One region of the Vreelandella aquamarina genome, then DNA from elsewhere that is predicted to be linked to it. Evidence: predicted binding sites of a transcription regulator. Region 1 holds the regulator's gene; each other region holds the start of a gene.
The links. Region 1 encodes FNR, which switches genes on or off when oxygen is low (the NO sensors DNR and NnrR bind a similar motif). Its sites were predicted from a motif close to TTGATNTANATCAA; they were not measured.

Region 1 (2,268 bases):
CCATGCTGCATACCACCATTGCGATGCTGACCCAGGCGGGCTATGTGCATATCGGCATGGACCATTTCGCGCGCCCCGACGACAGCTTGGCCAAGGCGCAGCGCAACGGCACCCTGCAGCGCAACTTTCAAGGCTACTCCAGCCACGCCGAGTGCGACTTGATTGGTTTGGGGGTATCGGCCATTTCTCGGATCAACGATAGCTACGCGCAAAACCCTACCCGGCTCGCTGACTATGAAGCGGCCTTAGATGAAGGTAGGCTGGCGACCGTGAAAGGGTTACGTTTAAATAAGGATGACCTAATACGAAGAGAGGTCATCGAGCGGCTCATGTGCGATATGGCCATTGACCTCGACACTGTCGGCCAGCGCTGGCAGGTCGATGCCGCAGACTACTTTGCCAGCGCCCTTGAGCGGTTGGAAATCGCCGAACGGGATGGCCTGTTAACGCGTCAGGGGCTTCGGCTCACCGCCACCCCGGTGGGTCGGCTACTCATTCGACACCTGGCCATGGCCTTCGACACCCACTTACAACGCCAGGATGGCCAGCGCTACTCGAAGATCGTGTGAGCGCCTTGAGCCACCTGCCCCCTGTACCCATGATGGCGAATAAGAAGGGAGACCCCCATGTCATATCCTGCCAGCCAACGACGTTCACTGCTGCAAGAAGCGCGCTGCCAAACCTGTAGTTTAAGCTCGCTGTGCTTACCGCTTGCCCTGGAGCTTGAGGATATGAGCCAGTTCGATGCCATCATTCGCCGTCGCTCGCCGCTGAAGAAGGGCGAACCGCTGTTTCGTCAGGGCGACGCGTTCACCAGCGTTTATGCCGTGCGCTCTGGCAGTTTGAAACAGGTGACCAGCGAAGGGAACGGTAACGATCAGCTCACCAACTTCTTTCTGCCCAGCGAGCTGGTCGGCTTGGATGGTATCGACGAAGAGTACTACCCCGGTACCGTGATTGCCCTGGAGACGACCACGGTATGCGAAATTCCGTTCGACCGCTTGGAGTCGCTCTCCCAAGAACTGCCCGAGCTGCGTGGTCAGCTTTACCGCAGCATGAGTAAAGAGCTGCGCGATGACCGTAAGATGATGCGCTTGCTGTCACGCAAAACCGCCGACCAGCGGCTCGCCAGCTTTTTGATTACGCTCTCTGACCGCTTCCGTCGCCGGGGTTACTCCCCCTACAGCTTTCGGCTGTCGATGTCGCGGGCCGATATGGGCAACTACCTGGGTCTGGCGGTGGAAACGGTCAGCCGTATTCTCAGCCGCTTTCAGCAGCAGGAGGTGGTGGCCGTTTCGGGTCGCGAGGTGAATATTTTGGACATGCAGCGCCTCATCACCCTGGCAGAAGAGGAGGCGCAGACGATTACACGTTAAACGCCTGAATGCGGCTCTCCATCAGCGCCGCCTGCTTCGCTTCCAGACCGGCAAAGTCGAATAGCTCGCGGTCGGCAAGCTGGGAAGGGGCGACGTTGGTGACGGCTTTGAACATGCTCTCCAAACGGCCAGGGTGCTTCTTGTCCCACTCTGCCAACATCTCTTTGACGATCTGGCGCTGCATGTTGGGCTGTGAACCGCACAGGTTGCAGGGAATGATCGGAAACGCCATCAGCCGTGAAAACTCTGCAATGTCCGCCTCTTTGCAGTACGCCAGCGGGCGAATCACGATATTTTTCCCGTCATCAGAGAGCAGTTTCGGCGGCATGGCCTTCAGCGTACCGCCGAAGAACATATTCAAGAACAGCGTTTCCAGAATGTCTTCCCGGTGGTGGCCCAGGGCAATCTTGTTGGCGCCAATCTCGTCGGCAAACCCATACAACGAGCCACGGCGCAGACGTGAACAGAGCGCGCAGGTGGTCTTTCCTTCCGGCGTTTTCTCCTTCACGACCGAATAGGTATCACGTTCGAGAATGTGATACTCCACCCCCAGCTTGTCTAAGTACTGGGGCAACACGTGCTCCGGGAAACCAGGCTGCTTTTGGTCCATATTGACCGCCACGAGCGAGAAATTGACCGGCGCGTTGCGCTGAAGATTGCGCAAGATCTCCAGCATCGTGTAGCTGTCTTTGCCACCGGAGAGACACACCATGACCCGGTCGCCCTCTTCGATCATGTTGTAATCGATGATGGCATTTCCCACTTCGCGCCGCAGGCGTTTTTGCAACTTGTTGAATTCACGCTTCTGCTTGGCATCCTGCAGCTCATGCTGCTGGGCAAGGGACTCGTCAGACGCGCTGTCTGACGCAGTAGGGTCAAAGTAGTCAGGTTG
Region 2 (2,268 bases), 1.7 Mb from region 1:
TGATCACGCCGTGGGCGGTAAAGATCTGATCGTAGTGTTCAGGAGGGAGATAACCTGCGGCCCCACCGGCCGCCATGGCTAATTGGGTACGCATCATAATCGCATCGGCAAAGCCGCGAAGCAGCATGACCAAGGCCACCACGAAGTACATGATGCCGAGCTTTTTGTGGTCAACGGAGGTAAACCACTCGTTCCACAGCCAGCCCCATTTACGGTAGTACGTCAGTGCGCCCAGTAGCGCGGCACCCCCAATCGCCATGAAGGCGGCAACGACCATAATGATCGGTTCGTGATACGGAATTGCTTCTAACGTGAGTTTTCCAAACATGCTTAACCCCCCGCTTCAACGCTTGTGGGATGGCCGCCCAAGGCGTGGTCATCACCTGCATGCTGATTGGTAACGTGGCCGATCGCGGCCTGCTGTTGCGACCCGTTGGCGCTCTCTAGCTCGCTGGATTCGCCGTGGCTATCGTGGGCATCACTGATGGCGTCACCGTGGTTTGCATGACCGCCGTGCCCACTGCCGTCACCACTGTGGAAGCTGCTGACGATCGACTCATACAGCTCGGGCGTGACCGCCGAGAAGTACTCCACCGGGTGATACTCCGTCGGCTGCGCCAAGGCTTCGTAACCATCCGGGAAGGTCAGGGTGTCGTCGGCGGCACGCACGTTTTCCACCCAGGCGTCGAATTCCGCCGGAGAGGTGACGTGGGCATCGAAGGTCATCCCAGAGAAGCCAGCACCGCTGTAGTTGGTGGAACGGCCGGGGTAGACGCCCTCTTCGTCGGCAATCAGGTGAACGTCGTTATCCATGCCCGCCATGGCGTAGATCTGGCTGCCTAAGCGTGGAATGAAGAAGGCGTTCATTACCGAGCCAGAACTCACTCGGAAGCGCACGGGGGTATCTACCGGGAAGGCCAGTTCATTGACGCTAGCAATGCCCTGTTCCGGGTAGATGAACAGCCACTTCCAATCCAGCGCGACGGCTTGGATCTCCATGGGTTCCACGTCGCTTTCCAGCGGTTTGTGGGGGTCCAGGCTGTGGGAGGTTTTAAAGGTGAGAAAGGCGAGTACGGCAATGATCAAGCAGGGCACGGTCCAAACGGCCGCTTCGATGGCGTTGGAGTGCGCCCAGTCCGGCAGATACTTGGCGACGCGGTTACTGCGCCGGTAGCGCCAGCCAAACAGCAGCGTCATCACGATGACCGGAATGACCACGATCAGCATCAGCCCAAAGGAGGTCAAAATCAGCGAGCGTTGCTCGACGCCAATCTGCCCCTTGGGATCCAGCAATGCAGAACTGCAGCCCGTTAACAGCAAGCACAATACGACGAGCACAAAAGTGCCTCGCCTGCGCCAGTGGGTAGGTAGTTGCATGGTGTGATCTCATCAGAGAGTTGTCTAAAACAGCCTGCTGCTTGGCGGACGTGTAGCCAACTAAGTAGCAAGCTAACTATCACCCCATACTTTTCCCAGAACAGTGAGCGCAACTGCGTTGCTCCGGGAAAAATATGCGCCACCTTATGGGGTTGGTGGCGAGCCTTGGCCGTGCACCTTGCGTGCATCAACTAAGACTAAAGTATTTTCTATTGATCTGGGTCAATCAGAAAGAGACGTTATGCCGCACCCTGCGCACCCGTTGGGTGCCAAGCAGCATCCTCTCTGTTTAGGCGAGCGTGACGCTCAAGGTGGGCAGTGGATGGCGCTCCAGCAGGCCAGGGGCTCGCTCATCGTCGGTGACGACGATATCGAAATCCTCCAGCGAGGCAAAATAGGCCGGGCGCACCACGCCAAATTTGCTGGCATCGACCACCAACAGCCGCTGCATCGCCGTGGCAATGGCCGCTTGTTTGGGCCCGACTTCATGAAAATGAAAGCAGCTTACGCCTCGTTCGCAATCCACGCCTGCGGCAGAGATCAGTGCTTTATTGATGCCCAAACGCTCGATAGCAGCGCCCATGCCGTCGCTACCAAACGATTGGGAGGAGGCATAGAACAGTCCGCCCAGCAGCACCAAGCGCACGTTGGGCAACCCGGCCACGGCGTTGGCCACGTTGAGCGCATACGTCACTACGGTTAATTCGCGGAAGCGGCTGAGCTGGCCCAGCAGCGGAATCAGTGTGGAGCCGCAGTCGATGAACAGCGTGTCGCCCTCTTCGATAAAGCTGGCTGCACGCTGGCAAAGCCGCTGCTTCACTTGGTAGTGACTCGCCTGCTGTTCGGTCAGATCGTACACCGGCGTCACGCCCGGGTAGCTGGCCATCACCA
Region 3 (2,268 bases), 1.7 Mb from region 1:
TTGATTAATCCGTGCTTTATTGTCTAAGTGGTTAAAAATTGAACAACTTTGCGTAAGCCGCGTGAGAGTAGCGGTGGCGACACCTTTCCATAGTTTATCCACAGCCTCTTGCAGGTTTTCTGTGAATCTGTGAATAACGCCTTAGAGAGAGGCTCGCGAGTGGCAACTTACCCACAGAGTTGGGATAATGGGCGTCAACATTGACCAACCCCAAGGTGTTTATGAGCGTCCATCAACAGCTTCAAACCGCGCTTCTTGAGCTTGAAGCCGCCATGAAGGCCGCGAATTTGTGGCGCACCCCCACGCCCGATGCGTCGGCATTTGCCAGCCAGCAGCCTTTCTGTATCGATACCATGTCGCTGCCTCAGTGGGTGCGCTATGTGTTCATTGCGCGTTTGAACGCGTTAATCGATGCCAAAGCTGCCATGCCTGCCAAGTGCGATGTCGCTCCGGCGGTGGCGGCTTACATGATGCAGGAGAAAGCGCGTGCCAGCGATCAGGTGCTGGTCGTCAAGGCGGTGGAGCGGGTCGACCAAATCGTCACCGAGAACTAAGTGCGACGTACCGTCAACGACAATGCCCAGGGCGAACGCCCTGGGCATTTTTTTGCCGCGACTGCGTGGACTCAGAAGCGGTAGCTCAATCCCGCCATGACCACCATGGGATCGATGGCCACAGTGCCTGCAGCAGCCCCATTGATTTTGGCGTCGGTGTCGATGTCCAGGTACCACGCCGCAGCGTTCAGTGCCCAGTGTTCGTCGATCAGTAGGTCGACCCCCACTTGGGCGGCGGCGCCCCAGGCGTCGTCCAGCTCGAGTTCGCCAATGGCTAGGCGCTCATCGGAAAAACGCGTGTAGTTGATGCCCGCGCCGACGTAGGGTTGCACCGGCGACTCGCTACCGCCCAACGGATAGTATTGCAGGGTCAAGGTGGGCGGCAGGTGTTTGGTGGAGGCGAGATGGTCGCCGTTGAGGGCAATGTTGTGCTCGAAGGGAAGCGCGGCCAGTAACTCGACACCTACCTTATCGTGGAAGCGGTAGCCTAGTGTAAACGCAGGGCCGGTTTTGTCTTGAACATCGACCGCGAAAGCCCCACCGGCCAGCGAGCCGTTGTCGCTCTTGGGCGCCACCTTGGCGACCCCCACGCGGGTGAAAATATCGCCCGCCCCATAGGCGAACGCCTGGGAACTGGCGGCTAAGGTAGCGGCGGCAAGTCCGGCGGTGAATAGAGTGGGCATTGATAAAAGGCGCATAGCGTGGCTCCTGGACGATCGTGTGAGGATGGTGGGTTGCGTTAACCCTGGAGCCAGTGTATCGAGCCAGTGCGAGAGCGTTATTGACCTGGGGCAAAGGGGGAGGGGGTTGGGGAGTTCGTAGGGAGTGCTGGCAGAGAACGCTGCCCTTAAAAAAGCTCAGCGGGTTTCCCCGCTGAGCCTGCTGCATCAAACCGACGTATTACGCGTCTTGACGGTCGATGTGCTTGTATTCGCCAGCATCCGCCGTCACGCTGCTCACCACCAGAATGGCGATGAACGAGGCGATGAAGCCAGGAATGATTTCATAGATGCCCGGTCCTCCCATGAAGGAGCCGTTCCAGCCCAGGGCAATCCACAGCATGACGGTCACGGCACCTACGATCATACCGGCAACGGCGCCCGCACCGTTGGTGCGTGACCACATCAGCGACAGGATGATCAGCGGGCCGAAAGCCGCACCGAAGCCTGCCCAGGCGTTACTCACCAAACCCAGTACCTGAGAGTTTTCGTCCGAAGCAATGATCGCGGCGACGATACCCACCAGCACGACGCAGATACGGCCCACGGCGACGCACTGCTGCTCCGAGGCTTTCTTATGCAGGAACAGGCGGTAGAAGTCTTCGGTCAACGAGGAAGAGGACACCAGCAGCTGACTGGAAATGGTGCTCATGATGGCCGCCAGCAGCGCGGCATAGAGGAAGCCAGTGATCAGCGGGTGGAACAGCAGGTTGGCCAGCACGATGAAGATGGTTTCCGGATCCTGAACGTCCAAGCCGTTGCGAATGGCATAAGCGCGACCAAAGATACCCAGAGACACGGCACCAATCAGCGAGATGAGCATCCACGCCATGCCGATGTTACGGGCCGTCGGTACGTCTTTCTGCGAACGGATCGCCATGAAGCGCACGATGATGTGCGGCTGACCAAAGTAGCCCAAGCCCCAGGTGACCGCTGAGAGCCAACCAATGAACGTGAGACCTTCGGACCAGGACAGCAGCGTGGGATCGACTTCA

Region 2: the regulator FNR is predicted to act here: its motif matches at 1,590-1,603, upstream of cyoA (ubiquinol oxidase subunit II).
Region 3: the regulator FNR is predicted to act here: its motif matches at 1,336-1,349, upstream of CTT34_RS06990 (OmpW/AlkL family protein).

Annotation. Positions count from the first base shown of each region.
Region 1 is NZ_CP024621.1:3,108,455-3,110,722, forward strand. It holds gene hemN (oxygen-independent coproporphyrinogen III oxidase) at 1-569, shown strand, start outside; gene fnr (fumarate/nitrate reduction transcriptional regulator Fnr) at 627-1,376, shown strand; gene ttcA (tRNA 2-thiocytidine(32) synthetase TtcA) at 1,366-2,268, opposite strand, start outside.
Region 2 is NZ_CP024621.1:955,627-957,894, reverse strand. It holds gene cyoB (cytochrome o ubiquinol oxidase subunit I) at 1-328, opposite strand, end outside; gene cyoA (ubiquinol oxidase subunit II) at 331-1,377, opposite strand; gene CTT34_RS04625 (DeoR/GlpR family DNA-binding transcription regulator) at 1,667-2,268, opposite strand, start outside.
Region 3 is NZ_CP024621.1:1,430,752-1,433,019, forward strand. It holds gene CTT34_RS06985 (YqcC family protein) at 222-554, shown strand; gene CTT34_RS06990 (OmpW/AlkL family protein) at 626-1,252, opposite strand; gene putP (sodium/proline symporter PutP) at 1,455-2,268, opposite strand, start outside.